DNA from 3 places in the Stenotrophomonas sp. 21LCFQ19 genome. Region 2 is predicted to be linked to each of the others. Evidence: predicted binding sites of a transcription regulator. Region 2 holds the regulator's gene; each other region holds the start of a gene.
What was found. Region 2 encodes FliA, which starts transcription of late flagellar genes. Its sites were predicted from a motif close to TAAAGTTTNNCNNNCNNNGGCCGATAA; they were not measured.
Positions count from the first base shown of each region.

Region 1: the regulator FliA is predicted to act here: its motif matches at 2,056-2,082, upstream of AC13FW_RS11575 (GGDEF domain-containing protein).
Region 3: the regulator FliA is predicted to act here: its motif matches at 6,265-6,291, upstream of AC13FW_RS02255 (HDOD domain-containing protein).

Region 1 covers NZ_JBSPUF010000009.1:62,241-72,774, forward strand. The annotation lists gene AC13FW_RS11560 (hypothetical protein) at 1-367, shown strand, start outside; gene AC13FW_RS11565 (SDR family NAD(P)-dependent oxidoreductase) at 444-1,208, shown strand; gene AC13FW_RS11570 (NAD-dependent epimerase/dehydratase family protein) at 1,397-2,029, opposite strand; gene AC13FW_RS11575 (GGDEF domain-containing protein) at 2,148-3,689, shown strand; gene AC13FW_RS11580 (RNA polymerase sigma factor) at 3,745-4,281, shown strand; gene AC13FW_RS11585 (hypothetical protein) at 4,286-4,948, shown strand; gene AC13FW_RS11590 (DUF808 domain-containing protein) at 5,102-6,010, opposite strand; gene AC13FW_RS11595 (ABC1 kinase family protein) at 6,155-7,849, shown strand; gene AC13FW_RS11600 (phosphoglycerol transferase I) at 8,302-10,401, shown strand.
Region 2 covers NZ_JBSPUF010000006.1:9,145-19,678, reverse strand. The annotation lists gene AC13FW_RS08250 (putative bifunctional diguanylate cyclase/phosphodiesterase) at 1-902, shown strand, start outside; gene flhB (flagellar biosynthesis protein FlhB) at 1,133-2,263, shown strand; gene flhA (flagellar biosynthesis protein FlhA) at 2,260-4,368, shown strand; gene flhF (flagellar biosynthesis GTPase FlhF) at 4,521-6,329, shown strand; gene AC13FW_RS08230 (MinD/ParA family ATP-binding protein) at 6,316-7,200, shown strand; gene AC13FW_RS08225 (RNA polymerase sigma factor FliA) at 7,197-7,946, shown strand; gene cheY (chemotaxis response regulator CheY) at 7,960-8,352, shown strand; gene AC13FW_RS08215 (protein phosphatase CheZ) at 8,352-8,972, shown strand; gene AC13FW_RS08210 (chemotaxis protein CheA) at 8,976-10,534, shown strand, end outside.
Region 3 covers NZ_JBSPUF010000002.1:13,296-23,829, reverse strand. The annotation lists gene AC13FW_RS02285 (M48 metallopeptidase family protein) at 1-161, shown strand, start outside; gene AC13FW_RS02280 (rRNA pseudouridine synthase) at 228-938, shown strand; gene AC13FW_RS02275 (AzlD domain-containing protein) at 1,137-1,439, opposite strand; gene AC13FW_RS02270 (AzlC family ABC transporter permease) at 1,436-2,182, opposite strand; gene sstT (serine/threonine transporter SstT) at 2,182-3,387, opposite strand; gene AC13FW_RS02260 (phospholipase D family protein) at 3,511-5,082, shown strand; gene AC13FW_RS02255 (HDOD domain-containing protein) at 5,168-6,247, opposite strand; gene AC13FW_RS02250 (IclR family transcriptional regulator) at 6,809-7,909, shown strand; gene AC13FW_RS02245 (hypothetical protein) at 8,053-8,343, opposite strand; gene AC13FW_RS02240 (carboxylesterase family protein) at 8,437-9,255, shown strand; gene AC13FW_RS02235 (bifunctional diguanylate cyclase/phosphodiesterase) at 9,582-10,534, shown strand, end outside.

The sequences.
Region 1 (10,534 bases), on a different contig from region 2:
CATCCTGGCATTGATGGCAAGGAACAGCGGCAGGCCGCATGACCTCACCAGCTTCAGCTCCGACGAGAATGTAACGGCCAAGGTTGATGCCTGGGCAGGCCAGCAGGGTTACCGTCTGGTCCGCGACATCGATGGCACCCGCGTGTACCGCAAGGGCAACAACATCCTGACCTCGCCGATGTATCTGGAACTGAGCCAGGACGTGAACAAGTACAGCATCAAGAGCTATACCCAGATCAACGGCTTCATCCTCCGTGGCGATATGGCGCTCACCGGCGATACCTTCATCGCCAAGCTGCCGCGATCGATGGCCAAAAAGGCGCAGAACATCCTGTTCGCGTCCTTGAACGTGCCCGGCCTGCCCTGACCACGGACTCGCGCGTTGGCCACCTTCAATGCAACAGCGGGATAATGTGGGCCCTGAGTCCACCGGAACCGCAGCAATGAATTCCCCCGCTTCCCTGCAGGACGCACGTGTGCTGGTTGCCGGTGGCAGCCGCGGCATAGGCCTGGCCATCGCCCAGGCCTTTGCCCGCGAAGGCGCGCACGTGAGCATCTGCGCGCGTGGTACAGCAGCACTGCAGCAGGCTGGCGAACAGCTGCTGGGCGACGGCGCAGCTGCCGCGCACACGCAGCAATGTGACCTCGCCGACCCGGCGCAGATCCAACGCTGGATTGATGCGGCTGCGGCCGCATTGGGTGGCGTCGATATCCTCATCAACAACGCCTCCGGCTATGGCAACGGCAATGACGATGCCAGCTGGCAGGCCGGCTTCGATATCGACCTGATGGCTGCGGTGCGCGCCAACCGCAGTGCCCTGCCGCATCTGCGCTTGAGCACGATGCCGGCCATCCTCAACATCAGCTCGATCAATGCCTCGGTGCCGACGCCGCGCGCAGCGGCCTACTCCGCCGCCAAGGCCGCGTTGAATTACTACACCACCAGCCTGGCCACCGAGTTGGCGCGCGAGCGCATCCGGGTCAACGCGCTGGCACCGGGCTCGATCGAATTCCCCGGTGGACTGTGGGAGCAGCGTCGCAGCAGCGCCCCCGAACTCTACGAACAGATCCGCACCAGGATCCCGTTCGGCGGCTTCGGCAATGTCGAGGATGTGGCCAACACCGCCGTGTTCCTGTGCTCACCCGCAGCGCGTTGGATCACCGGCCAGGTGCTAGCGGTGGATGGCGGGCAGTCGCTGCCGGCGTAACAAGATTGTGGGAACCGCTGTTTGTAGGAGCGGGGGGGGGGGGGGGGGGGGGGGGCGGGCCAAGAAGCAACCAGCGCGGGCGGCGCGGGGCCCCCCCAACCCACCCCGCCCCCCCCCCGCGCCCCCCCCCCCCGGGCCCCCCCCCCCCCCCCCCCCCCCCCCCCAAACAACAACGCCGCTCAAGCGACTCACACCAACTCCGCCGACCCAACCACCCGCACACCCGGCTGCGGATCCAACACTGCCTGCACCAGCGCATCGGCGATCCGCGTAGCCGGATTGATCCGCCATGCCCGCGGCAGCACCGGCGCCAGCGCCCCCAGCACCACGCTGGCCAGATGCTCGCCGGCACGCCGCTCGGCGCGGTCGCCGCCAATCAGGCCCGGGCGTACCAAGGTCAATGAAGCAAACCCCAGCGCGCGAAGATCCTGCTCCAGCTCGCCCTTGACCCGGCTATAGAACACCAGCGAACGCGGATTGGCACCGGCCGCCGAGTTCAACGCAAACACCTCGCAGCCGTTGGCCCGTACCGCCTGCGCGATCGCCAAGGGATAGCCATGGTCGATCTGCCGGAAGGCCTCGCGCGAGCCGGCCTGCTTCATCGTCGAGCCCAGTGCACAGACCACCGCATCCACCTGCCAGCCCGGTGCCACCGCCGCCAACCCGGCGAAATCCAGCACTGGATTGAGCAACCTGGGGTCGGTGCGCGCCAGCGCGCGCCGGGTCGGTGCCACCACGCCACTGCAGCGTGGGTCGGACAGCAGGCGCTGCAATACCTGCGCCCCGACCAGACCGGTCGCGCCAGCCAGCAATACCCGCATGATGTGCTCCTGTGATCGGCTGCCATTCAAGCCGGCTGCTACCTTGCCGATAATGGGGCTTGGACACCACCTCCGGCTGCGCACAGGCGCCGCCGCAACCCGCCCGGACCCCTGCGCAATGGCCGACAGCCCCGACGACTCCTCCGCTTCCCGCAGCAGCGGGCTGGGCCGCATCCTGTCCCGGCGCACCGCGCCACAGGCGGCTGCAGCGGTCGAGGTCGTGGCCAACGGGAACGCTGGCATGGCGATGCTGCAGCGCCTTTTCATTGGCGCCAACGCACCGGAACCGGTGTTGGCGGCCTTCGCCCAGGGCATGTGCACCCTGCCCGGTGAACTCGGCGACATGGGCCAGCGCCTGCACAGCGCACACGCCGAACAGGACTGGGAGCGCTACGGCCGCCTGCTGCGGCAGTTGATCGACAAGTACATCCGCACCGTCGAGTTGGAAGCCTCCCACACCAGCAACAGCCAGGCCGAACAGCTGCGCGACATGCTGCGCGACACCCTCGGTGCCGTGCTGGCCAGCCTGATGCAGCAGTCGCCCGAGCTCGAACAGCAGGCCCAGCGCATGGGCGAGGAACTGCGCACCTGGCGCAGCGGCCAACCCTTGCAGCCGGTGGCCATCCATCTGCGCGAGCTTTGCCACCAGGTCGGCGTGCGCAGCAGCAGCCTGCAGGAACAGCGCGACCTGCTGCTCAACCTGTTCGACATGCTGCTGGAGAACATCTCCGAACTGCTCGATGGCGACAGCTGGCTGCAGGGCCAGATCCGCTCGATCCGGCAACTGCTGGCCGGGCCACTGGACGCCAACTCGCTGGAGCAGACCCGCAACGATCTGCGCGAGGTGATCTACCGGCAAGGGCTGCTGCGCGAAGGCATCGATCAATCCAAGCAGGCGATGAAGGACCTGATGGTGGACTTCGTGACGCAGGTGGACGGCATGGTCACCGAGACCGGCGAATTCCACGATCGCATCGCCAGCTATTCCATTGCCGTACGCCAGACCCGCAGCATCTCCGACCTGACCCAGCTGCTGCAGGATGTGCTGCAGGACACCGCCCGGGTACAGGCACAGGCCGCACGCGCGCGCGATCATCTGGCCAATGCCCGCGCCGAGGCCAAGGCCGCCGAGCAGCGCGTGCAGCAGCTGGAACGTGAGCTGGAAGAAGCCGGCAGCCAGCTGCGTACCGATCCGCTGACCGGCGCCCTCAACCGCCGCGGCCTGGAGCAGCAACTGGGCGAGCTGCTTGCCGACCACAGCACGCCGCTTAGTCTGGCCATGATCGACCTGGACCACTTCGGCCAGACCAATGCCCAGCACGGCCACGCCGGCGGCGACCAGGCCCTGCGTCACCTGGTGGCCGTGACCCAGCAACGCCTGCGCGGCCGCGACTGCATCGCCCGCCTCGGCGGCGACGAATTCGTGCTGGTACTGCCCGGGCTCAGCCGCGCCGCTGCACTGGAAACCCTGCAGCAACTGCAGCAGCAGCTGGCGCAGCGCCCGTTCCTGCATGAAGAACAGCGCGTGCAGGTCCGTTTCAGCGCCGGCGTCGCCCAGGCCCAGCCCGGCGAGTCCCTGCAGGCGCTGCTGCAGCGCGCCGACCAGGCCCTGTATGCGGCCAAGCGCGTAGGCCGCAACCAGGTTCTGCCCGCCGCCTGAGCGGCAATCTGCTCACAGCTGTGATATTTGCTGCGCTGGTGCGAATCACCAAGGCATGGACATCACCGCGACCACCCCCATCGCCGAGCAGCAACAGCGCTTTGCCCAGTTGCTGGCCCAGCACCAGGGCATCGTGCTCAAGGTCGCGCGTGGCTATTGCGCGCAGCGCGACGACCGCAGCGACCTGATCCAGGAAATCAGCACCCAGGCCTGGCGCGCCTTCCCGGCCTTTGATCCGCAACGGGCGCAGTTCAGCACCTGGCTGTACCGCATCGCCTTGAACACCGCCATCTCGCAGCTGCGCAGCCGTGAGCTGCGCCGCCAATATCACAGCGACGTGGCGCTGGAAGACGACCTGGCCAGCATCGCCGACAACGCCGAGGACAACGCCAGCCTGGCCCAGCTCAACCAGCTGATACATCGCTTGCCGGCACTGGATCGCGCCTTGCTGTTGCTGCATCTGGACGACTGCAGCCACCGTGAAATAGGCGATGTGCTGGGCATCAGCGCCAGCAACGCCGCCACCCGCCTGCACCGGCTGCGCCAGCAACTGCGCAGCCAGTTCGCCCCCACCGACACCACGCGAGGCTGACCTCATGGAACTCGACGAACTCAAGGCCGCCTGGGCACAGCAGGCGCAACGTATCGACCAGCTGGAAGTGCTGGCGCTGCAGGCATGGCAGCAGCCGCGCCAGGCCGACGTGCGGCGCCGGCTGCGCTGGTTCAGTGGCCTGCAGCTGGCTTGGCTGCTGGTGTGGATCGTGGTGACCGTGCTGGCGGCCAGCTTCTGGGTGGAGCACCGTCAGATGCCGCAGCTGCTGCTAAGCGGGCTGGCCGTGCATATCTACGGCATCGCCGCGATCTGGGTATCGGTGACCCGCGCCTTGTTGGCGCTGCACGCAGATGCGGCCGGGGCACCAGTGTTGATCCAGCAGCAACGGCTGGCGCGGCTGCGCCGCTTCACCGCGCTCAGCGAGCTTGGCCTGGGCCTGCCGTGGTTCTGCCTATGGCTGCTGGCGCTGCAATGCCTGTGCGTGCAGTGGCTGGGACTGGACCTGTACGCGATGGCGCCAGCGTGGTTCCTCGGCACTTTGGGCTTCGGCGTGGTGGTGATGCTGGCTAGCGTCGCGGCCGCACGCTGGGCGATGCAACGCTTGCCGGCCAGTCATCGCCTGCAACGCTTGCTGGACAGCCTGTCCGGGCAATCGTTGGCCCGCGCGCAGCAGCAGTTGCGGGAGTTGGAACAGGGCCTGCAGTGAACTGCTGTTGTGTTGCTGCCTTGTGGGAGCGGCGTAAGCCGCGAAGCTGACAATCTTTCAGATACCGCCAACGTCGGCACCATTGCTGATGCCTGAAGCATTCCCTGCTTCGCGGCTGACGCCGCTCCCACAATCAAGGCAGGAATGCCGGCTTCAATGCGCCGCTTTCGCCCCACGCATACGCTGGATCATGGTCACCACGGTCAACACCACTGCGCCGATGATGATGCCCACCACCATGCTGCCCAGTGCGTTGGCCAGCCACTCCAGATTGGCCGGTGCCAGCCCGACCACGAAGTGGTGCAGTGCCGGAATCGCGTGCACCAGGATGCCGCCGCCAACCAGGAACATCGCTGCGGTGCCGGCAATCGACAGGCCGCGCATCAACCATGGCGTGGCATACAACAGGCCGCGTCCAAGCGCCGCCAGCGCGCGGCCCTTGTCCAGCAGCCAGGCGCCGATATCGTCGAGCTTGACGATGCCGGCAACCAGGCCATAGACGAACACTGTCATGCCCAGCGCGATCACGATCAGGGTCGCTACCTGCTGTGCAAACGGATGGTTCGATACCACCCCCAGCGACAGCACGATGATCTCCGCCGACAGGATGAAGTCGGTGCGCACCGCGCCCTTGATCTTGTCCTTCTCGAACGCAACCAGATCCACCTTCTCATCGGCCATGGCCTTCAAGCGCTCGGCCTTGTGCGCCTCATCCTCATCCTTGGAATGCAGGAACTTGTGCGCCAGCTTTTCCACGCCTTCGTAACAGAGGAAGGCACCGCCGATCATCATCAGTGGGGTGATCGCCCACGGCAGCCATGCACTGATCGCCAAGGCCGCCGGCACCAGGATCGCCTTGTTGACCAGTGAGCCCTTGGCCACCGCCCACACCACCGGCAACTCACGGTTGGCAGTGACGCCGGTTACCTGCTGCGCGTTCAAGGCCAGATCATCACCGAGCACACCGGCGGTCTTCTTGGCGGCGACCTTGGTGAGGATGGAGACGTCATCCAGCAACGCGGCAATATCGTCGAGCAGGGCAAACAGGCTGGCTCCAGCCATGGGTCACCGTAAGGTCATAGGACAGGGGAAGGGAGGATTCTCACTCATTCGCGGCTGGATCGGGGCATGGGACCACGTATTCACCCACCGGCAACCCGGCTGCGGCCACACTGCAGCTTCGGCCGCCAGGAACACCCCCGCTTGATGGACCCGACCAACAGCGACAACCCGACCACCGTCGGCGGCAACAGCCGGCGCCAGCAGATCGTGCGGCTGCTGCTGCGCTACCGCAGTTCGGGGGTGTTCTCCGGCATCTCGCTGGATGGCGAAATCCCGCGCCTGGGCCGGCCGCCGGCCGCCGGCAATCCCACCCAGTTCGTCGCTGACCTGGAAGCGCTTGGCACCACCTTCGTCAAACTGGGCCAGGTGCTGTCGACCCGCCCGGACATGATCCCGCCCGAATACGTGGCCGCGCTGGAACGCATGCAGGAAAAAGTCGCGCCGATCCCGGTGGAACAGATCCGCGCGGTGATCGAGGACGAGCTGGGCGCGCCGGTCAGCAAGCTGTTTGCCTGGTTCGACCCGCAGCCGCTGGGCAGCGCCTCCATCGCCCAGGTCCACCAGGCCGAGCTGCACGATGGCCGCCAGGTTGCCATCAAGGTTCAGAAGCCCGATGTCGCCGCCCAGCTGCGTTCGGATATCGGTGTGCTGCGCAGCTTCGCCACTGCCGCCGATCACCTGACCCGGGTAGGCCGCAAGGTGCGCTTCTCCGACTGGCTTGGCGAGTTCGCCAAGACCCTGCGCATGGAGCTGGACTACGAGGCCGAGGCCGCCAACCTGGCGCGTTTCGGCCAGCATCTGGCACCCTACCCCGAACTGTGGATACCGCAACCGGTGTGGGACCTGTGTGGACGCCGCGTGCTGACCATGGAACTGGTGCAGGGCGTGCGGGTGGATGCGATCCCACCGGTGCGCCGCACCGAGCAGTCAATGGTGCCGCTGGCCGCCGCACTCGTACGCGGCTATCTGGACCAGATCTTCGTGCATGGCGAAATCCATGCCGATCCGCATCCCGGCAATCTGCGCGTCACCCCCGAAGGCCGGCTGGCGATCTTCGACCTGGGCATGGTCGCGCATGTGCCGCCACGGCTGCGCCAGCGCCTGCTCAAGGTATTGTTCGCCGCAGTGGATGGCCGCGGCGAGGAAGTGGCCGACGAGATCATCGGCATCAGCACCCGGCTGGAGGACTACGACGAGGAGCGCTATCTGCGCGAGACCGGGCAGATGATTGCCCGCTACGCTGCCAATGGCACCTTGTCCGAAGGCCATGTGGTGCTGGAGATCGTGCGCATCGCCACCTCCAGCAACCTGCGCACGCCACCGGAGCTGAGCCTGCTCGGCAAGGCGCTGCTCAATCTGGAAGGCGTGTGCCGCTTCCTGGCACCGGAGATGCAAACACGCAAGGTCGTAGAGCGGCAGCTGCAGCATGTGATGCGCGCACATTTCCGCAAGTCGTTCTCGGCGGCCAACCTGGCCAGTGAGGCGATGGAGCTGCAGCAGCTGCTGCGCAACGGGCCGCGCCGCATGTCCGACATCCTCAGCGTGCTGGCCGAGAACCGGCTGCAGATGAAGGTCACCGGCCTGGACGAGTCGCGGCTGATGGAGAACATCCAGAAAGTTGCCAACCGCATTGCAGCAGGCTTGATCACCGCTGCACTGCTGCTGTCCTCGACATTGTTGATGCGCGTGCCGACACGCTGGACGCTGTTCGGCTACCCGGCCTTTGCGATGCTGCTGTTCCTGCTCGGCGTGATCATCGGTCTTGGACTGATTGTCAGCTCACTGCTGTTCGATCGCCGCACAAGGGCACGGGCACGCGAAGAGCGCGGACACCGCTGAGCACGGCGGTATCACCGTAGCCCGGGTAAGCACAGCGCACCCGGGAGCACAGGGTGCATGCAGCAATACAACAGCAGTGTGATGCGCGCTTGCCTTGAACGGGCGCAGACAAGCGCAGGTCATCTCCCTTCGATCATTCCCTGCCCCGGGTGCGCTGCGCTTACCCGGGCTACGTGGGTGCATTGCCAGTTGAATTGCAGCTGCAGAATCGACAGCAGACGTTGCAGTAACGGGAGTGAGGCAAAAAAGCACACTCTCTCACCGCAACTCACAGCTTTCGACGTACAGCACATAGCGTGCAACTGATGATGAATGCAGCTGCGCCGTCCCAACATTTCAGTCAGGTTACGGCAGGCAAGATCCAGATGCTTCTGCCACAACACTGAAACAACAGTGTGTAGAGCGATGACGGCCTAGGCCGTCGCCCCTGTCTCCGCTACCCACGTGACCGCATGCATTGGATCATCTGGCTGTCTCTGGCAGCACTGTTCGTATTGTTGATGTTGTCACCCACCCTGGCCCGCGTGAAGGCAGGTCTTCTATCGCTGCTGTTGTTGGCACTGAGCAGCTGGTGGCTGATCGACAAACTCAGCGGCGATGGCATCAACTCGGCCACGCTGTACCACCTGCGCAGCGACATGGAAGGTGCCGGCGTTGGCGACTTCAGCGCCTACATCATCGGCTTCATCGGCCTGGTGATCATCTCGCTGACCCCGTTGCTGTTGCTGCGCGTGCGTCGCCTGCAGCGCCCACGCCATGGCGTGGCAGTGTTCGGCGGCTTCGCCGCACTGCTACTGACAACATTGCTGCTCAGCCCGTTGTACACCGACGGCAAGCGCATCTATCAGCAGATGCAGCCAGTGGACTACAGCGCGGTAGCGCCGGAATACCAGTTGCCATCAAAACCGCTGGCGCAGCGGCCGAACATCGTCTGGATCTATGGCGAGAGCCTGGAACGCACCTATTTCAACGAAGACGTCTTCCCGGGCTTGATGCCCAACCTGACCCGGCTGGCGGGCGAAGGCCTGGATTTCCGCAACATCGCCTCGGCCGACGGCAGTGGCTGGACCATCGCCGGCCTGGTGTCCTCCATGTGTGGCGTGCCGCTGACCACCGCGCAGGGCGACGAAAACAGCATGGGCCGGATGGGACGCTTCCTGCCTGAAGCCTTCTGCCTTGGCGACTATCTGAAGCAGCAGGGCTATAGCAACCACTACATGGGCGGCGCCAACGGGCAATTCGCGGCCAAGGCGGACTTCCTCAACTCGCATGGTTTTGACGACGTGCGCGATCTGGAATGGTTCCAGCAGCAGAACATCGCCAAGCGGCATTTCTCCAATTGGGGCGTGCACGATGACGTGCTGCTGGACCGCGCCTACGAACGTTTCCAGGAACTGTCCGAGCGCGGCCAGCCCTTCATGCTTACCGCGCTGACCATGGACACCCACCACCCGGCCGGGCATCTGCCGGTTGCCTGCAAGAACACCCGCTACCGCAGCGCACACGGCAATATCGGCCTGCTCAATGCGCTCAAGTGCAGTGATCGCTTGATCTCGCGCCTGGTCGATCGCATCCGCAGCAGCGCATTCGCCGACAATACGCTGGTGGTGGTGGCCTCGGATCATCTGGCCATGCCCAATGACCTGAGCCATGTGCTGGAGAAGCAGAAGCGCGAGAACCTGCTGCTGTTCCTCGGCAACAAGCTGCAGCCGCGGCAGATCGTTGCGCAGGCGGGCACCACGCTGGACTCGGGTGCTACCGCGCTGCAGCTGCTGGATCCTGCGATCGATGCGATCGGCTTTGGCCGCTCGCTGTTGAAGCCGGCACCCGCGGCCAGTGCCAGCGTAGCGGCCACCAGCGGTGATACGAGGACCTACGCGCGCTATAGCGCGTTCGCACGCTCGCTGTGGCTGGGTGAACAGACCCGCATGCTGCGGCTGGATGACGACCAGGTACTGGTCGGCGTACAGAAGGTGCAGCCACCTGTATTGCTGGAATACGACCAGCAGTGGGACCTGAAATCCGTGTACCTGGAGAACACGTCACGCAAGTTCGAGGAGGCCGATCCGCAACATCGCCTGGCCTATGTCGATCGCTGCACCGCGTTTGAAGATGGCTCGGCCGATGGCCAATGGTGCGCCTTGCTGCTGGACAGCGATCAGGGCATGCGCCTGTACCGCGATGCGCAGCTGCGCCGTGGCATCGCTGTGGATGCGCCCTTGCAGGCGTTCAGCGGGCCACGCCCGAGCGTGCGTCAATCACGCATGATCAGCCGCCAGCCGCGCCACACCAGTCCCGGCCAATACGTACTGGAGCTGTATGCCGCACAGCGCCCGCAGCGCGGCTTCTGGGTGGAAGCGGTGGCATCAAAGCGCAACGTGGTGGTGGCACAGCAATGGGTACAGCCCGATAGCGAAGGCCGCATCCGCATGCCGCTGGGCGTGGACCGGGAGATCGATGACCTGGAGATCCGCGCCTGGCTCAATCACGCCGAGCAGTTGGCGGTCGACGACTATGCGCTGGTGCCGACCAGCGGTCATCCTAGGTCGTGACCGGTATTTGTGATTTTGTGATTTTGTGGGAGCGGTGTAAGCCGCGAAGCTGGCAATGTTGCAATCGCCATTGCAGTCGCAATCGAATGGACCATCAGCTTCGCGGCTGACGCCGCTCCTGCAAATCACCGGT
Region 2 (10,534 bases):
AGACCGCCATGGCCTATGCCAGGCAATCCGGGCGCAACACGCATGCGGTGTTCGCCGACTGGATGAACGACAACGTCGAGCAGGACCGGCGTCTACTGGAAGACCTGCGCAAGGCCCTGGGCACGCCGCAGCTGTCACTGCACTACCAGCCGCGCGTGCACGCCAACAGCGGCCGCATCAGCGGTGCCGAAGCGCTTATCCGCTGGCGTCACCCCGAACACGGCTATGTGCCGGCCGAGCGCATCATCCGGCTGACCGAACAGAGCGGCCTGATGGATGTGATCGGCAACTGGGTGCTGGACGAAGCCTGCCGGCAGATGCGTTGCTGGCAGGATGCCGGCAACAGCGAGTGGCGGGTGGCGGTCAACCTGTCGGGGCGCCAGCTGGGCTCGCCGAAGCTGATCGAGGATGTGCGCAGCGCGCTGGAACGCAACGATCTTGAGCCCTCGCGCCTGATTCTGGAGATCAGCGAAGGCGCGGTGATGCGCGACACCGACAATGCCATCGCGGTGCTGCGCAGCGTCGCCGCGCTCGGCGTCGGCATCTCCATCGACGATTTCGGCATCGGTGTGTCCAGCCTGCTGCACCTGAAGCGCTTGCCCGCCACCGAGATCAAGATCGATCGCGCCTTCGTGCTGGCGTTGGAAGAAAGCGACGAAGACGTGGTGATCGTCTCGGCCATCGTTGCCCTTGGGCACGCGCTGAACATGGAGATCGTCGCCGAGGGCATCGAGACCCAAGGTCAACGTTCCTATGTGGAACGGCTGGGCTGCGATCACCTGCAGGGCTACCTGCTCGGCCGCCCGGTCAGTGCGGAGAACTTCATGCGCCTGCACGGCGGCGACGCCCAGCATGCGGCCCTGGAAGCACGGCTGGCTTCGTTCAACACCAGCCAGGAGTAGCCCCGTAGTGCCGAGCCATGCTCGGCAGGGGCATTACCCATGAACCCACGCCTGTAGTGCCGAGCCATGCTCGTCAGGGGGATTTACCGGTATAGCCCTTGCCGAGCATGGCTCGGCACTACAGTGGGATTGCTTGTAATGCCCCAGCCGAGCATGGCTCGGCACTACCGGAAACCGTTCTGGAATGATTTTTGCACGGCCATGGAAGAACCCTCCTTCCATGCCATGCAATGTCCGAGAACGAACAGGCCGGGGAAAAAACCGAACTCCCCACCGAAAAACGCCTGCGCGAGGCCCGCGAGCAAGGCAATATCCCGCGCTCGCGCGAGCTGGCGACCGCCGCGGTGTTCGTCGCCGCCGTGCTGGCGCTGTACGCCATGGCCGGCTCGATGGGCAATTCCGCCCGGCAGTGGATGAAGGCCGCGTTGTCGCCTGAGGTCGGGCTGCTCAATACCCCGAACGCCCTGTTCGGCCACGCTGGCTGGATGTTGCTCAAGCTGATGCTGGCCTTCAGCCCCCTGCTCCTGGTGTGCCTGGCGGCCGGCATGATTGCCCCGGCCTTGATGGGCGGGCTGCAGTTCTCCAACAAAGCGCTGATGCCCGATCTCAAGCGCATGAACCCGTTGACCGGGATGAAGCGTCTGGTCGGCGCCGAAGCATTGGCCGAACTGGTCAAATCAATGCTGCGCGTGGCCTTCGTCGGCACGGCCGCCGGCCTGTGCATCTGGCAAGGTGCCGACGGCCTCCGCGGGCTGCTGCACCTGCCACTGGAGAGCGCCGTTGGCCGCGGCCTGGGCTTCACCCTCAAGCTGCTGCTGGCCACCGCAGGTGCCATGGCCCTGCTCGCCGCCATCGACGCGCCCTACCAGAAGTGGAACTGGCTGCGGAAGCTGAAGATGACCCGCGAGGAGCTGCGCCGTGAGATGAAGGAAAGCGAGGGCAGCCCCGAGGTCAAGGGCCGCATCCGGCAGATGCAGATGCAGCTGTCACAGCGACGGATGATGGAAGCCGTGCCCACCGCCGACGTGGTGCTGGTCAACCCCACCCACTATGCGGTCGCCCTGAAATACGAGAGCGGACGCATGGGCGCCCCCACCGTGGTCGCCCGTGGCGTCGACGAACTGGCCCTGCGCATCCGCCAGGTAGCCGACGGCAACAAGGTCGCCGTCGTCTCGTCACCGCCTTTGGCACGCGCCTTGTATCGGGAAAGCCAACTCGGCAAGGAAATCCCCGTGAGACTGTATTCGGCTGTTGCCCTGGTCCTGTCCTACGTCTACCAGCTGCGCCAATGGCGCACGGGCCCGATGCCGCAGATGGCACCCATCGATATTGACGAGTTCGGCAAGGGAGGCACCCGATGAACGCCCAGACCTCGGGTTTCTCCGCACGCCGCGTCCTGGACATGCTGCGCCACGGGCTTGGCGCGCCATTGATCGTGCTGGCCCTGCTGGCAATGGTGGTGGTGCCGCTGGCCCCGACGGTGCTGGATGCCCTGTTCACCCTGAACATCGCCATCTCCATGCTGGTGCTGCTGGCCGTCGTGTACGTGAAGCGACCGCTGGACTTCACCATCTTCCCGATCGTGCTGCTGGTCACCACCATGCTGCGGCTGGCACTGAACGTGGCCTCCACCCGCGTCATCCTGCTCAATGGCCAGGACGGCCACGAAGCCGCCGGCAAGGTGATCGCCGCCTTCGGTGAATTCGTCATCGGCGGCAACTACGCCGTCGGCATCGTGGTGTTCGCGATCCTGACCATCATCAACTTCGTGGTCATCACCAAGGGTGCCGGACGCGTGTCGGAAGTGACCGCGCGCTTCATCCTGGACGCCATGCCCGGCAAGCAGATGGCGATCGACGCCGACCTCAACGCCGGTTTGCTGACGCGCGAGGAAGCCAAGGTCCGCCGTGAAGAAGTCCGCGAGGAAGCCGATTTCTACGGCGCAATGGACGGCGCCAGCAAATTCATCCGCGGCGACGCCATCGCCGGCATCCTGATCCTTTTCATCAACATGCTCGGCGGCCTGGCCGTGGGTGTACTGCAGCACGGCATGCCGTTCGGCGACGCAGCGGCCACCTATACGCTGCTGTCGATCGGTGACGGCCTGGTGGCCCAGCTGCCGGCATTGCTGGTTTCCAGCGCCGTGGCCATGCTGGTCACCCGCGCCTCGCGCTCGCAGGACATGAGCGAAGCGATGATGGGCCAGGTGTTCGGCCAGTACCGTGCATTGGCCATCACCGCCGGCATCATCGGCCTGGTCGGCCTGGTACCGGGCATGCCGAACCTGGCCTTCCTCAGCCTGGCCGCCATCCTTGGCTTCATCGCCTGGAAATTGTGGAAACGCGAGACCAGCGCTGCCGCCAAGACCTCCGCCAACGACACCAGCACCAACGAAGGTGGCTTGAACGCCCTCGGCCAGCCGCAACCCGCCCCAACCGCTGAATTGACCTGGGACGAGTTGCGCCCGGTCGATCCACTGGGCCTGGAAGTCGGCTACCGGCTGATTCCGCTGGTCGACAAGGCCCAGGGCGGCGAGTTGATGACACGCATCAAGGGCGTGCGCCGCAAACTCACCCAGGACCTGGGTTTCCTGATTCCGCCGGTCCATATCCGCGACAACCTGGAGCTGCCGGCCACCCATTACCGCCTGCTGATCCACGGCGTGCCGGTCAGCACCGCCGACATCCATCCGGACCGCGAGCTGGCGTTGGACCCGGGCAGCGCCATGGGCACGCTGGAAGGAATTGCCGGCAAGGACCCGGCGTTCGGCCTGGACGCCACCTGGATCCAACCGCATCAGCGCGCCCATGCCGAGTCGCTGGGTTACACCGTGGTCGATCCCGCCACCGTGGTCGCCACCCACCTGTCGCACCTGATCCGCGAGCACGCGCCGGAACTGCTCGGCCATGAAGAAGTCCAGCAGCTGCTGGCGACCCTGGCCAAGAGCGCGCCCAAGCTGGCCGAAGACCTCTCGCCCAAGGCGCTGCCGCTGTCCACCGTGGCCCGGGTGCTGCAGAACCTGCTGATCGAGCGCATCCCGATCCGCCAGCTGCGCAAGATCGCCGAAGCGCTGGTCGAAGCCGCACCGGTCACCCAGGACCCCGCTGCGCTTACCGCCTCGGTACGCGGTGCGCTGGGCCGCTTCATCGTGCAGGAAATCGCCGGCTCCTCGCCGGAGCTGCCGGTGTTCACCCTCAACCCGCAATTGGAACGCGTCTTGCAGGAGTCAACACAAGGTAATGGCGCCGCACTGGAACCTGGTCTCGCCGAACGCCTCCACCAAAGCCTTGCCGACTGCGTCGGCAAGCAGGAGGCCCGCAACGAGCCGGCTGTAGTGCTGGTACCGGCCCCGGTCCGCGCCGCGCTGGCGCGCCTGGTCCGCCACAGCGTTCCCTCGCTGTCGGTCCTGGCCTACAGCGAAGTGCCGGAAGACAAACGCCTGAAGCTGGTCGGCACGATCAGCTGAGGCAGCCCGAAAACCGACACCGTCAGCAATGCCGGTGACGGAAACCAGACACCTGCTGCACCGCACCCATTCCGCAAGAAGGAGCCCGCCACGCCATGTTCGACATCGCCAACGCCACTCCTTCGCCGCAGCCTCACTCCCGGTACCAAAGCATGAAGATCAAACGTTTCGTCGCCGCTGACATGCGCACCGCCATGAACCTCGTGCGCAAGGAACACGGCCCCGATGCCGTGATCCTGTCCAACCGGCGGATCGAGGAAGGTGTGGAGATCGTGGCTGCCGCGCACTACGACGAGACCGCGGTGAAGCAGGCGCTGGAAGCCAGCCGCCCGGCCCCGCCGGCACCGGCCAAGCCGCGCAGCGCCGCCGAAGCCATCATGGCCGCGATGACCCGCCGCAAGGCACCGGAACCGGAACCGGTCACCGCCACCACCTCGGCCGTCGCCGCCCTGGCACGTTCGGCGGTTGGCGCCACCGGTCGCTCCATCGACAACAGCATCGAGCTGGCACCGGGCAGCCGCTTCGCCGGCCTGCTCAAGTCGGCCGAGGTTGAACCAGTCGCTCCCCGCGCGCCGGCCCCGCAGACCTTGTTTGCCACCCAGCCGGCCAGCGCCGACGAACTGCCGATCGTGCCGGCGTTCCGTCCGGCCGGCAGCGCCGCTGCGGTCGCGCCGCTTGCAACCGTACCCGCTGTCACCCAGCAGGCCAGCTTCGCCGACGCCATCGCTGCCGTCACCATCGAGCCACCTGCTTCGATCGAGCGCGCACGCTTCGTCATCGATCCGCCGATGCCGGAGTCGGAGCTGGCCCCACTGCAACCGGCGGCTACCGTGGCAATCCCTGCAATTCCTGCTGCGCCGGTCCTCGCCGTCGCCGCGGTGGCACCTGCAATCGAGCAGGTCGCGCCGATCGCTACACCGATCGCTGCGTTCGCAGCCCCGCAATCGGCTGAAACCCCGGTCGCCGTCGCCATCGAAACCGCCGCTCCAGCAGCGGTCGCCAGCACTGCCCCGGTCAACCCGATCGCCACCAGCCCGGTGATCATCGCCCGCGACGACGAACAGCTCAGCCAGCTGCGCCAGGAAGTGGCCGGCATGCGCCACCTGATCGAGCGCGAGATGAACCGCTTCACCGATGAACGCCTGCGTGGCAGCGCGGTGCGCGCCAATGCGCTGGACCTGATGGACGAATACGGCTTCGACGCCGGCCTGGCCCGCGACGTCGCTACCCAGATCCCGGCCGACATCGATCCCAGCCGCGCCCGCGGCCTGATGCTGGGGCTTATCTCCAAGAAGCTGCCGATCGCCCCGGTCGACCCGATGGAAACCGGCGGCGTGATCGCCCTGGTCGGCCCCACCGGTGCCGGCAAGACCACCACCATCGCCAAGCTGGCCTCGCGTTTCGCCGAAGCCCATGCCGCCCGCGACGTGGCCCTGGTCACCACCGATACCCAGCGCATCGGCGCCCGCGAGCAGCTGTACGGCTTCGGCCGCCAGCTCGGCATCGCCGTGCATGAGGCCAACAGCGGCACCGACCTCAACCAGCTGCTGCAGAAGCTGGCCGACTACAAGCTGGTGCTGATCGACACTGCCGGCCTGGGCCAGCGCGACCGCGCCCTCACCGCCCAGCTGCAGTGGCTGCGCGCCGCCGGCCAGATCCGCACCCTGCTGGTACTGCCCGCCAACACTGCCTTCCAGGACATGGACGAAGTAGTGCGCCGCTTCAGCGCCGCCAACCCGCAGGGCGTGGTGCTGACCAAGCTGGACGAGACCGGCCGCTTCGGTTCTGCCCTGTCGGTGGCGGTCGATCACCGCCTGCCGATCACCTGGGTGACCGACGGCCAGGACGTCCCGGAAGACCTTTATCGGGCCTCTGCCGCAAATCTTGTACTCCGCCTTGAAGATTTGCGCCGCGCGGCCGATATGCCCTGCAACACGGAGTTGAACAATGCAGTCGCGTGAGTACGCCAAGCTGACCAACACCTTCCCGCTGTCGGCAACCCGGCACGAACCCGCCGGCCCGGTACGCACCATCGCGGTCACTGGCGGCAAGGGCGGTGTAGGTAAAACCAATGTCTCGGCCAACCTGGCCGTGGCACTGGCAGGCATGGGCAAACGTACCCTGCTGCTCGACGCCGACCTGGGCCTGGCCAACATCGACGTGGTGCTGGGCCTGCAGCCCAAGCACACCCTGGCCGACCTGGTCGCCGGACGCGCCACGCTGGAAGAAGTCATCATCGAAGGCCCGAACGGCGTGCTGGTGGTGCCGGCCGCCTCCGGTCGCCGGCACATGGCCGAGCTGCAGCCGGCCGAGCACGTTGGCCTGGTCAATGTCTTCTCCGAGCTGGAGCGCGAGCTCGATGTGATGATCATCGACACCGCCGCCGGCATCACCGACAGCGTACTGACCTTCTGCCAGGCCGCCCAGGACACCGTGGTGGTGGTCTGCGACGAGCCGGCCTCGATCACCGATGCCTACGCGCTGATCAAGGTGCTCTCGCGCGAGCGCGGCGTGGATCGCATCCAGGTCGTCGCCAATATGGTCCGCGACCCGAACGAAGGCCGCGCCCTGTACGAAAAGCTGGTGCGGGTCTGCGAGAAGTTCCTGATCGATGTCTCCCTGAACTACCTGGGCTGCGTACCGCAGGACGACTGGCTGCGCCTGTCGGTGCAGCGCCAGCAGCCGGTGGTCAAGCTCTATCCTTCCGCGCCAGCCTCGCTGGCCATCAACGAAATCGCCCGTCGCACCGCGCGCTGGCAAGCCCCAACCGCCCCGCGCGGCGGCGTTGAGTTCTTCCTGGAACGCATCATCCAGCAGAAGGTGAAGGCATGAACAATGCAGCCGCCCAATACCGTGAAGTCCAGCGCAACGCGGCCAATGACTGCATTGCCCGCCACGCCGACCTGGTACGCCGCATCGCCCACCACCTGGCCGCGCGCCTGCCCGCCAGCGTCGAGGTCGATGACCTGATCCAGGCCGGCATGATGGGCCTGATCGAGGCCTCGCGCAGCTATGACGCCGAACAGGGCGCTTCGTTTGAAACCTACGCATCGATCCGCATCCGCGGCTCGATGATCGACGAGATCCGCCGTGGCGACTGGGTGCCGCGCTCGGTGCACCGCCGCGCCCGCGATGCCGCTGCCACCATCCGCCGCCTTGAGCAGAGCAGCGGCCGTGCGGCCAGCGCCAGTGAAGTGGCCGAAGCGATGGAGCTGCCGCTGCCCGAATACATGCGACTGGTTGAAGACGCCTCGCGTGGCCAGGTCTTGAGCCTGGAGTCGCGGATCGAAGACCAGGGCGAGCTGGACACCCCCAGCACCGGCGGCCCCAACCCGCAACAGGTATTGGAGCGCAGCCAGTTCGGCGCCGAGCTCGGCAAGGCCATCGGCCAGTTGCCCGAGCGCGAGCAGCTGGTGCTGTCGCTGTACTACGAGCAGGAATTGAACCTGAAGGAAATCGGCGCGGTATTGGGCGTGAGCGAATCCCGCGTCTGTCAGATCCACGGCCAGGCCACGCTGCGCCTGCGTAGCCGACTGAAGATTTTCGAGGCGGCCGACGCCGGGCTCGAAGAACCATGAAGAGGAAAGTCTTTTGAACAAGAACATGCGCATCCTGATCGTTGACGACTTCTCGACGATGCGCCGCATCGTCAAGAACCTGCTCGGCGATCTGGGCTTCACCAATACCGCCGAAGCCGAGGACGGGCATGCCGCGCTGTCGATGCTGCAGACGCAGTCGTTCGATTTCGTCGTCACCGACTGGAACATGCCGGTGATGACCGGCATCGAGCTGCTCAAGGCGATCCGCAACGATGCCAAGCTCAAGACCTTGCCGGTACTGATGGTTACCGCCGAAGCCAAGCGCGAGCAGATCATCGAGGCCGCCCAGAGCGGCGTGAACGGCTACATCATCAAGCCGTTCACCGCACAGACCCTGGAAGAGAAGCTCGGCAAGATCTTCGAACGCCTGGCAGCGAGCGCCTGATGAACCAGCCCGGGGAAGCATTGAGCGACAAATCGGCCCTGGTGCAGCGCCTGCAGGACGCACTGGCAGCATTGGAAAGTGGCGATGAGGCTGGCTGGCGTCGGGAAATCGACGCACTCGCCGCCCTGCGCACGCAGCCGATGATGTCCGGCCTGGGCAGGCTTGCACGCGAACTGGGCCAGGCGCTGGGCGAACTGCCCAGCGTGCCCAGCGAAGCCGGTGAGCTGGACGACGCCTGCGCGCGCCTGGACCACGTGGTGCAGATGACCGAGCAGGCCACCCATCGCACGCTCGATCTGGCCGAAGAATGCCGCGCGCTGACCGAACGCCTGCGTGCGGACGGGTTGAACGCCGAACAGGGCGAAATCCTCGAACGCATCCGCCACAACCTCACCGAAGTGGCGCTGACCCAGAGCTACCAGGACCTGACCGGGCAGATCATCCGCCGCGTGGTGGGCATCGTCCGTCGCGTGCATGAAGGTTTCGGCGCGCTCGGCCTGCCGCCGCCGGAAGAAGAAGCGCGCAACCAGGGCCTGGCTGGCCCGGCCGTCAATGGCCTGGACCGCCACGCCGTGTCGCAGGTGGACGCAGACGACCTGCTCTCGGACCTGGGGCTGTAACGCATGAGTGCTTTTGCCGACGACATCGCCGCCGACTTCATCATCGAAGCGCAGGAGATCCTGGATCGCCTCGGCGAGCAGCTGGTGACGCTGGAACAGGCACCGCACGACAGCGACCAGCTCAACGCCGTGTTCCGTGGCTTTCATACGCTGAAAGGTGGCGCCGGTTTTCTGGCGATCCATCCGATGGTGGAGCTGTGCCACGCCGCCGAAGAAACCCTGGGCATGGCACGGGCCGGCAAAGCCGAACTGCTGGCACATCACTTCGACGCCGCCCAGCAATCGCTGGATTGGCTGCAGGCCATGCTCGACGCAGTCTCCTCGGGCACCGAACCGGAGCACGCACCTGCTGCGCTGATCGCACAGTTCGATGTTGGCGCCGCCCCCGTGGTCGCAGTCGTGCAAGCGGCCGCTGCGCCTGCCGGTGACAGCGACCTGATCAGCGAAGACGAGTTCGAAGCCCTGCTCAACGAACTGCACGGCAGCGGTACGCCCGGTGCCCAGCCAGTCGCAGCGGCAAAGGCCGGCGATGACCTGATCGACGAAGACGAATTCGAAGCCCTGCTGGACAAGCTGCATGGCGGTGCCGCACCTGGCGCCGTTCCCGTACAGCCCGTTCCCGCCGCGCCAGCCAAGCCCAGGCCAGCCGCGCCCCCGGCCGCAGCCCCCCGCGCTGCCGCCGGCGCCGCCAAACCGGCAGCGGCAAAAGCCGCCGAACCCGAGCACACCGTGCGCGTGGACACCAAGCGGCTGGACGCCATCGTCAACCTGATCGGCGAACTGGTGCTGGCCCGCAACCGGCTCAAGACCTTGCGCATGCGCCTCAAGGACGAAGAGCTCGACCGTGCAGTCTCAACCCTGGACATCGCTACCGCGCGCCTGCAATCGGCGGTGATGCGCACCCGCATGCAACCGGTCGGCAAGGTGTTCTCGCGCTTCCCCAAGGTTGCCCGTGACGTCGCCCGCTCACTGCAGAAGGAAGTCGATCTGGAGCTGATCGGCGCCGATACCGAACTGGACCGCAACCTGGTCGAGGCGCTGGCCGACCCGCTGGTGCACCTGGTGCGCAACGCCATCGATCATGGCGTCGAATCGCCGGAACTGCGCGAAGCCCAAGGCAAGCCGCGCATGGGCCGGGTGCGCCTGTCCGCACAGCAGGAAGGCGACTACGTCAGCATCGAAGTGCAGGACGATGGCGCCGGCATCGACCCGGAACGCCTGCGCGCCAAGGCCCGCGACAAGGGCCTGCTCGACCCGGAAGCCGCCGCCCGCCTGAGCAGCGAAGAGTGCCTGCACCTGGTATTCCTGCCCGGTTTCTCGACCAAGCAGGAAGTCACCGACATCTCCGGCCGCGGCGTCGGCATGGACGTGGTGCAGTCGCGTATCCGCGAGCTCAGCGGCCAGATCCAGATCCAGTCCGAGCTGGGCCGTGGCAGCCGCTTCCTGATCCGCGTACCGCTGACCCTGGCGATCCTGCCGACCCTGCTGGTGCAGGCTGGCGAGGACGTCTATGCCCTGCCCTTGGCCCGCGTGATGGAAGTGCTGCACGCACCGGCCACCTC
Region 3 (10,534 bases), on a different contig from region 2:
AGTTCCTGCGGATGATCGTGGTGCATGAGCTGGCGCATATCAAAGAAGCCGACCACAACAAGGCCTTCTACCAGCTGTGCCTGCACATGGAGCCGGATTACCACCAGCTGGAGTTCGACCTGCGCCTGTACCTGACCGCCTTGGAACATGAACCCAGCTGAGCCGATCATCGCCCCGGCCTCGCCACAGCGCTACACTCCCCGCCCTTCGTAGAACCCATAGCCGCCATGAACACCCCGATCCGTCTCGACAAGCGCGTTGCCGCGCAGCTGCAGTGCTCGCGCTCGCAGGCCCAGCAGTACATCGAAGGCGGCTGGATCAGCGTCAATGGCGTGGTCGTGGAAACCCCGCAGACCATGGTCAGCGAGGAAATCATCACCCTGGCCGCCGAAGGCAGCACCGAAGCCGCTGAAGCCGCCACCTTCCTGATCAACAAGCCGGCCGGCTGTACCGCAGAACAATTGTTCGCGCTGCTGGCAGACGACAACCGCTTTGCCGACGACGCCTCCGGCATCCGTTCGCTGCGCCGTCACTTCCAGCGCCTGGACTACCTGATGCCGCTGGATGATGCTGCCAGCGGCCTGGTCGTGCTGACCCAGGATTGGCGCGTGCGCCGCCACCTGCAGGAATCCGGCGCCAGCCTGGAACAGGAGTTCGTGGTCGAGGTCAGTGGCGAACCGACCCCGTGGGCGATGCCCAGGCTCACCCATGGCCTGGTCTACGAAGGCCGCAGCCTGCCGCAGGCCAAGATCAGCTGGCAAAGCGAGCAGCGCCTGCGTTTCGCGATCAAGGACGTGCGCCCGGGCCAATTGCAGTTCATGTGCATCCAGGTTGGCCTCAAGGCCGAACAGATCCGTCGCCTGCGCATCGGCCGCATCGGCCTGAGCAAGATGCCCGAAGGCCAGTGGCGCTACCTGGCAGCCGAGCAGAAGTTCTAGGCCAAGGCCAGCCTGGGCTTTGCAGCAGCGGCAGCGTCCTGCACCTGCAGTTTTGTGGGAGCGGCGTCAGCCGCGAAGCTGGCGATACATCCGGTCACACCAAAAAACGGCATCACACGATGTGCAGTTGCAGGCGATCAGCGCGCGGACGAAGCACTGGCTTCGCGGCTGACGCCGCTCCCACAGCCGCCAGCTGGTTCACAGCAGTCGGATCAGTGCCGCGGCCGTCGCACCCACAATCACCACCAGCAGAAACGGCAGCCGCAGCATCAGGGCGACCGCCGCGGCCAGCAACGCGCCAATGCGCGCATCGAAGGCCAGCCCCTGCCCGGCCGACACGGTGTTCATCGCGGTCAACGAGGCCAGCAGGCCTATCGTCAGGCAGCCGGCAACGCGGTTCATGCGCGGCGACTCCAGCCAGCGCAGTGGCACCAGATAACCAGCGAACTTGATCGCCCACGCGGCAGCGCAGCCCAAGACGATCCACGCCCACAGCGTCATCGTGCCGACTCCTGCTCAACCTTGGTTGCGACGTCGACCTTGGGTGCGACATCAGGCTCCAGCCCCTCGTCCGCCGGACCATGCCCAAACCAGCCCCAAACCGCGGCCACTGCCGCAGCCAGGAGAATCGGCACCCCGGGCGGCACCCACGGCAGCGCCAGCACCGTCACCAAGGCACAGACCACGGCAATCGCCACCGGCTCGCGTGAACGCAGTCGCGGCCACAGCAATCCCAGGAAGGCCGCCACAGCCGCACCATCCAAGCCCCACTGGCGCGGGTCACCCAATGCATCGCCAAGCAATGCGCCGAGCAAGGTGAACAGGTTCCAGCACAGGTAAACGCCCAGCCCCGCTACCCAGAAGCCGCGACGCTGTTCCTGCGGATCGCTCTGGCTTGCCGCAGTGGCGGCCGATTCATCGATGGTGACCTGCGCCGCCAGCGGCTTCAGCCAGCCACGCGGGCGCAACATGCGGTTGGTCTGCGCGCCATACACCGCGTTGCGGATGCCCAGCAAGGTAGCGGCGCCGAACGCCGCCGCGCCTGCACCGCCGGCACCAATCACGCCGATGAAGGCGAACTGCGAGCCACCGGTGAACATCAACAGGCTCAGCGCGGCGGTCTGTGCCACGCTGAAACCCGACGCCACCGCCAACGCACCAAACGAGATGCCATACAGGCCGGTCGCAATCGCTATCGAAACGCCGATGCGTACCGCTGGCGTGATGCGCCCGGCCATGGCCATCAGGCGCGCCCGCGTGCCTGTTCGGCCGCCGCGACAAACACCACGTCGGTGGACGAGTTCAAGGCGGTTTCAGCCGAATCCTGCACCACGCCGACAACGAAACCGACGCCGACTACCTGCATGGCAACTTCATTGGAGATGCCGAACAGGCCACAGGCCAGTGGAATCAGCAACAGCGAGCCACCCGGCACGCCGGAGGCGCCGCAGGCACCAATAGCGGCAACCACGCTGAGCAGCAGCGCGGTCGGCACATCCACCGCGTAGCCCAGGGTATTCACCGCTGCCAGGGTCAACACGGAGATAGTGATCGCCGCGCCGGCCATATTGATGGTCGCGCCCAGTGGCACCGCTACCGAATAGGTGTCCTCATGCAGGCCGAGCTTGCGGCACAGCTCCATGTTGACCGGAATATTGGCCGCCGAGGAACGGGTGAAAAACGCGGTGATACCGCTCTCGCGCAGGCAGCGCAGCACCAGTGGATAGGGGTTGCGGCGGGTCACCACGGCCACGATCAGCGGATTGCCGACGAAGGCCATGAACAACATCGCGCCAATCAGCACCGCCAGCAGATGCAGGTAGTCCTTCAACGCGCCCAGACCGGACTCGGCCAACAACGAAGCAACGATACCGAACACGCCCAATGGCGCCAGCTTGATCACCAACCGCACCACCCAGGTGATGGCATCGGAGAAGTCACTGACCAGGTTGCGCGTGGTCTGGCTGGCGTGGCGCAGGGCCAGACCCAGACCCACCGCCCAGGCCAGCAAACCGATGTAGTTCGCGTTGAGCAGTGCATGCACCGGGTTGTCGACGATCTGCATCAGCAGGGTCTTGAGCACCTCGCCAATGCCGCTCGGCGCGCTCATGGCACTTTCGACCGTCTTCAACGTCAACGTGCTGGGGAACAGGAAGCTGGCTGCCACGCCAACCATGGCCGCGGCCAGGGTGCCGATCATGTACAGCACCAGGATCATCCGGATATGGGTCTTCTGCCCCTGCTGATGATTGGCGATGGAGGCCGTGACCAGCACCAGTACCAGGATCGGTGCAACCGCCTTCAGCGCGGAAATGAATACCGTACCGAGCAGGCCGACAGCGGTGGCAGCGGCAGGCCAAGCCATCGCCAGCACGATGCCGGCGATCAGGCCAATGACAATCTGCAGCACCAGACTGGGCGCTCGGAAGGAGGAAGAACGTTCGGTCATCACAGGGCTCGCGGCAAACGCAAACCCCGATTCTCGCTCACAGGAGGCGCTCCCCGCACCCCCGGAACGTCATGGAATCAGGACAAACTGACGCCTGATCACGAACACCGCTAGGATGCGCCCATGGAAAACAAGCATCGCCCCAGACGCCTGCTGCGGTTCCTGGCCTATCTGCTGGCCTTTGTGCTGCTGTTGATGGGCAGCGGCCTGCTGCTGGGTGACCACCTCACCCCAAAGGCGGTCGGCGCGCCTTCGCAGACCCTGCCGCTGCAGCCACAACAAACCCTGATCGACCGCCAACTGCAACCGCTGCTGGCCGAACATCCGGGCAAAAGCGGCGCGGTGTATCTGTCCGACGGGCTCGAAGCCTACGCCGCACGCTCCATCATCACCCGCCAGGCCGGACGCAGCCTGGACCTGCAGTACTACATGTGGCACGACGACATGCTCGGCCACCTGCTTGCACATGACGTCTACCAGGCCGCCGACCGCGGCGTGCGCGTGCGCCTGTTGCTGGATGACATGAACGCCGCCGGGCTGGACCCACAGATGCTGGCGCTGGACAATCACCCCAACATCGAGATCCGCCTGTACAACCCATTCCGCAACCGTGATGGCCTGTGGCGCCTGGTCGAAATGGTGCAGCGGGTTTTCAGCATCAACCACCGCATGCACAACAAGGCATGGATCGCCGATGGCCGCGTCGCCATCGTCGGCGGCCGCAATATCGGCGCCGAATACTTCGATGCGCGCCCGGACGTGAATTTCCGCGACCTCGACCTGCTGCTCGCCGGTCCGGTGGCCAGCGAAGCCAGCACGGTATTCGATGACTTCTGGAACAGCGACGCCGTGGTGCCGATTGCAGCCCTGCACTACAGCACCGACCAGCAGATGGCCAACTTCATCAGCCAGGCCGAGCTGGACGCCCGTCAACAGGAAGCCGCGCCCTACCTGCAGCGGGTACGCGCTCATCTCACCGATGCCTATCTCAGCAAGCAGCTGGACCTGCATTGGACCGATGGTATGAGCATCCACTCCGATCCCCCTCGCAAACCCAGTGGCGGCGACAGCAGCCAATGGCTGGTCACCCGGCTGGTCGAGGTACTGGGCAGCGCTGAACACAAATCACTGCTGATCTCGCCTTACTTCGTGCCCGGCGCGGTCGGCACCAAGGGCTTGATACAGCAGGCCCAGAACGGCGTGCAGGTCGGCATCATCACCAACTCGCTGGCGGCCAACGACGTACCCGCCGTGCACAGCGGCTACATGCATTACCGGCGCCCGTTGCTGGCCGGCGGCGTGCAGCTGTACGAACTCAAGGCCCGTGGCCACATCGAGAAGGCATCCACCTTCGGCAGCAGTGGCGCCAGCCTGCACACCAAAGCCTTCGTGGTGGATGACCGCCGTGGCTTCGTCGGCTCGTTCAACCTCGACCCGCGCTCGGCCTACCTCAATACCGAAATGGGCGCGCTGTTCGATGACCCGGTGCTGGCCGCGCGGCTGCGCGAGGAATACCTGCGCCTGTCCAGTGCCGAGTTGAGTTACTGGGTGTACTTGAACAGGGACCACGAATTGCGTTGGCTGGATCGGGCCAGCACGCCGCCGATCAGCCTGCGCACCGAACCGGACACCGGACTGATGCTACGCGCCAGCACCCAGATGATCAGCTGGCTGCCATTGGAGTCACAGCTCTAGCCTGCGCAGCCGGCATTTCGGGGCGGTATTTCATTGGCCCGCCGGATACAGACTCGGACCGCGCCGCATCCAGGCGCGGACGACCTCACTCCAATGCGCCGTCTGCCTGCGTCATCCGCTTCCACAACCACGCCGCCACATGTTCGGGCATCTGGCTGGCGAGCGCCGCATTGGCCTCCGCCTCGCTCATCAGACCCTGCGCATGCAGCATCGCCGCGCTGGCGGCCAGTTGCCCAACCTGCAACGAACGCGCCAGACCACCAGCAGCCGGCACATCCACCTGTTCCAGTGCCTGCACGATTGGCGCCGACAACTTCCAATGTCCGGCGATCCGCACCGCGGTCGGCGCGCTGCAGCGCTCCAGCACCTCCAACAAGGTGCCCGGCTCACGTACCCGCAGCGGCGGCCGGGCCAATACATCGGCCGCGGCCTGCATCGCCATCGCAGCACTCAGACCCAGCAGCAGGCCAGCCAACTGCGCAGCAAAGCCATCCTCGCGTTCCACGCTGCGCGCATGGTCGGCAGCGGCCAGCGATACCCGCAATGTGTAATCCCAGAGCAAGCGCGAAAACTCGGCATCAACGCCGCTGGCCGACTCCATGACCGGCTGCACCAACGCGGCGGAAATGATCTGACGGATGCCATCATTGCCTATCAGCGTCACCGCCCGCTCGATGCTTTGGATGTCCTGCCGCTGCAGGCGATACAGAGAACTGTTGGCGATACGCAGCAGCGTTGCCGCCAGTACCGCATCACTGCCGATGATGCGGGCGATGGAACGCGACGAGGCAGCACTGTCATTGACGCTCTGGATCAGCTGCGGCAGCAGGTTTGGTCGGCGCGGCGTGTAGCGCGAGGACATGTCGGCGCGGCTCAGTGCAGCGACCACATCGTCCACCACCGACCTCTGCACCCGCAGCGCATCGGCAGGCGTATTTGCGGCGCCCAGCGCGCTGAGCAGGAAGCGCCGTTGCAGATCATCCACGCTGACGGCGACCACAGCGTCCTCGTCGGTTGTCGCGCTCAGCGTCGGCGACACACGGAACTGGCGTTGTGGGCGTGTCGCATCGCCACTGCTCCGCTGCCAGAGCCAGACCAGGCCCCCGGCAAGCACTGCCGCAAAAACCGCCGAGATGATCACCATGACAAATACAGAAAGGTCCACGCGGAGAGCTGCCAATCATATCGGCAGGCACAGGGATTCCTTTAATCCTGTTCCGCAAGATCAGCACACACCTCAGCCAAGTCCTCCCGCCCCGGGAAAACCCGGGGAAGCATGACGAAACCCATTGATTTCCAGATGGCATACAAACCAAGCATTCATTCAAACCAGAAAACTCTCATGCAGCACACAAACCCACATGGAATTCGACATCGAAATACTACGCACCAGCCACAGGCGACTCATCACCGCCTTCCACAAGCACAAACAGGCGAATAAAGCCCCACAAAGTTTCACCAACTAAACGATTTCGAATCTCGGCAAGCAATCAGTATGCGAGCACGCCACTCCACTCAATAAAAACGTCGCACCGAATACCAGATCTGTGAATAACAGCACACGCAAATGGCAGCTTTCCTGATTGCCCGCCCCTTTGACGCTGCTATGTTTAGTTGCAGCTTCAAAAAATCCGTTTAGTTTCAAACATAAAACCCCAACCTCACCAACCTTGAACGCAAAGGCGTCCATCAAAAAGCCATCTGCATGACCGAAGATACGTAACGAATGCATCTACATGGCCAAGGCGCCCGAAAAGGAGATCAGAAACTCTGCGATCGGTGCCACGTGCACGGAGCGCCAACGCCCTCCGCACAACACCAATCACCCCGAGACTGGCCCGGCAGCAAACCCCGAATCCGTCCCTGCCGGCCGCCATGCTCCATAGGACAACGCATGCCCTGTGCGGCGGGTGCAATCCCCTGCCGACATCGACGGCATCCGATACACCAGCGGTCAGCCCTTTCGTATCCCGCAGCGGGCTGCACCTGTCCGCCATCGACGGCCTTGCCTACAACCCAAGGGAGGACACATATGTCGACACCCCAAGCAACAACAGCAAAAGATCCCAATCGCTACATGGTGCCGGCTCTGGAGAGGGGTCTGAACATGTTGCTGCTGTTTGGACGGCAGCGTGGCGAACTGAGCTTCACCCAGGTCTGCCAGCGCACAGGCATGCCCAAGGCATCGGTCTACCGCGCCGTACAGACGCTGGAACAGATGCGCTTCCTGGATCGCAACAGCGCAAGTGGTGGCTACAACCTCGGCATCAGCATTCTGCGACTGGGCTTTGACTACCTGTCATCGATGGACATCGTGCAGATCGGGCAACCCATCATTCAACGGTTACGTGACATCACCAGCCACTCAGCCCAGCTGAGCGTGCTGGATGGACGCGAGGTCGTCTACGTGGCCCACGCCAGCGCCATCGGCGAACCCCCTTCAGGCGTCAGCGTCGGCACACGTCGACCCGCACATTGCACTGCGACAGGCCGCGTACTGTTGATGACGATGCCCGAGCAGGAACTGGGTGCGCTGTATCCGGAACCGGCATTTGCGCTCACCTCCGAACAGGGGCCAAAAACACCAAAGGAGCTGGTCGAGCTGCTGGGCAACGACAGTGCACGCGGTCATGCCATCAGCGAATCGTTCTACCAACCCGGCGTCTCGACGGTGGCCTACCCATTGCGTGACGGTGACGGGAAGGTTCTGGCCTCGATCAGCATCATGGTCCCGCGCTCGGTATTGCCAGCAGATATGAAAGCGTCGCTGAGTGCACAGGTAGGGAAAGCCGCGCGCGAGATCGAAGGCTTCCTGCGGGCCTCATGAGCACGTTTCAGTACATTCCCGGGCCATCCACTGATGCCGGAAACGTCGGTCGTCGCGCCCCTGATGGCCCTATGTTTCCAGCTCAGCCACAGGCGCGCTGCTGAGCCGGGAACACTAGCGCAGATCAATCCGCCGGGGATGCCTCACTTCTTCTGCTTGTGCAGATGCACGCCCATCGGGCCTCGCAGCGAGCCATCCTCGTTGATGGTGAACTCCACCGACTGCGCTTCGCTGCCGGGCACTGCAACCTTCAAGGCATTGCCGTCACGGGTATAGCGGCTTTGCTGTGTCTTGCCCAGCGTTTCAACCGTGACCTTGCCGTCGGAGTCGAATGTGTAGCTGACCATCCCCATGCCATCGTTCCAGGTGCCACTCAGGCCCTGGCTGCAGGCAGCCAGCAAGGTTGCCAACGCAACGATCAGCAGCTTCTTCATCCACAACCCCCAGTAAAAGAACAGACCGCCACGGCGGTGTATCCACAAGCATTCTGACACACGCGAAATCAGGCTAGTCTGTGGGCTTACGCCATGGAGCCGATTGCAATGGGCCGCATCCTGATGTCGCTATGTCTGCTGGGTATGCTCATGGGCTGCAACAGCCTGCCTTCAACCACCAGCACGGCGCCGGCCAAGGGGCAGTTCGTCGCGCGGCAGCTCGATTTCGAGGGCCGTCAGTTCCGCTACCAGGTGTTTGTGCCTGCCACTAGCGCCACACCACCCGGCCCGCGGCCACTGGTGCTGTTCCTGCATGGCTCCGGCGAGCGTGGCGACGACGGACTCAAGCCTACCTTGGCCGGGATTGGCCCCTGGCTCACCCAGAACATGGACACCTTCCCGGCCCTGGTGGTGTTTCCCCAGGTGCCGGAGGGCGAAGAATGGCGCGGACGCAACGCGCGCATGGCGCTGGCGGTCCTGGAGGCGGCCAGCAAGGAGTTCACTGCCGATCCACAGCGTATCTATCTGACGGGTATCTCAATGGGCGGCTATGGCAGCTGGGAACTGGCCCTGACCCGGCCGGACCGATTCGCCGCACTGGTGCCGATCTGCGGCGCGCTGCGAGCACCGCGTGCCGATCGACCTGGACTGGTGGTCGACCAGGTAGCCAATGCCGCCGATCCCTATCAAAGCGTCGTCAGCCGCCTGCGTCATGTACCCACCTGGATGTTCCATGGCGCCCTGGATGGACTGGTGCCAACCACCGATGATCGCGCGATTGTCGCCGCCAGCCGACAGATGGGCGCGGACTTCCGTTACACCGAATACCCGGACGTCGAGCACAACGCCTGGGATGCCACCTATCGCAACCCCGCGATGTGGGAATGGATGTGGAGCCAGAAGCGCCCCTGACAGCGGCGCCAATACCGCATGCAACTGGAACCGGGAACGACCCCGCCCGCATCGTTTGCAGCATCGGCGGACGATGCGGCAGCCTTCGGCTGTAAGATCGATGCGATAGCGTGATCACAATCACGCATCCATCCCTGCTGCCTACACCTGCCCTGCACGGCGGGAATTGGACAGTGGGGGGCCACTGCACAGCCCCCGCTTTGGGTTCCACGCGTACTTTCCAACCTAACCGGGTTCGTGCCATAACAGCGCCACGCCGCCCACGGCCGCCATTTGGGCTTGGCTGCCATCTGCACTACGCCACAACGGACACCGGAGACTGAGGCTTGGCAACTACTGCATCGGCGGCGCAGCACACCTTGGCGCGTACCCGTGGCCTGCATTCCCGCCTGCACCTGCTGATCCTTGCGACCCTGCTGCCATTGCTGGTGATCGGCGCCTTCGCCGTCTGGAACGCCGCCCGCGATTACCGCCACAGCTCCGAACAACGCCTGCAGGAAACCGCCATCGCCCTTGCCCGTGGTGTTGACCAGGGTATCGAGGACAACATCAACCAGCTGCGTCTGCTGTCCTCGCTCGCACCACAGCTGCAGGAAACAGCCCCTGAGCTGCAGGCATGGGCACGCGCCAACCCGGATATCCGCTTGATCCAGGATGACAGCGAGCAGGCCCGCGCATTGCCATCAGGACTGCTGTACGACGCACGCCGCGAAGGCAGGGCGCAGGTCTCGGATCTGTTCACCAACGCCATCACCAACACCCCGGAAGTCGCCATTGCCCTGCCCTTCGGTGATACCGGTGGCACCCGTGTCCTGACCATGGTGCAGCCCTCCAATCGCCTGATCGCCAGCATCATGGGCAGCGGCAACGACCAGCAGCTGCTGGCTGCGGTCGTCGATAACAATGGCGTCATTGCCGCTCGGTCGCTTTCGCCGGAACGTTACATCGGCAAGCAGGTGCCTGACTGGCAGACGCTGCAGCGCAGCAGCGGTCAACACGGGCTGATCGATGCCAGCAGCAAGGAAGGCACGCCGGTGATCTTCGCCTTCCACAGATTGCAGGCCGCACCGGGATGGACGCTGGTCGTGGGAGAGCCACAACAGAGCTTCCAGGCCCGCTGGCAACAACCGCTGCTCGGGATCATTCTCGGCGGCATCGTCGCAGCCCTGATCGCCCTGCTTTGGGCCAATGCCATCGCCCGCAGCATCCTGCTGCCGATCCGCGCCCTGGTCCAACGCAGCCATGGCGTCGTCGATAATCTCGCCACCCTGCCCGATCC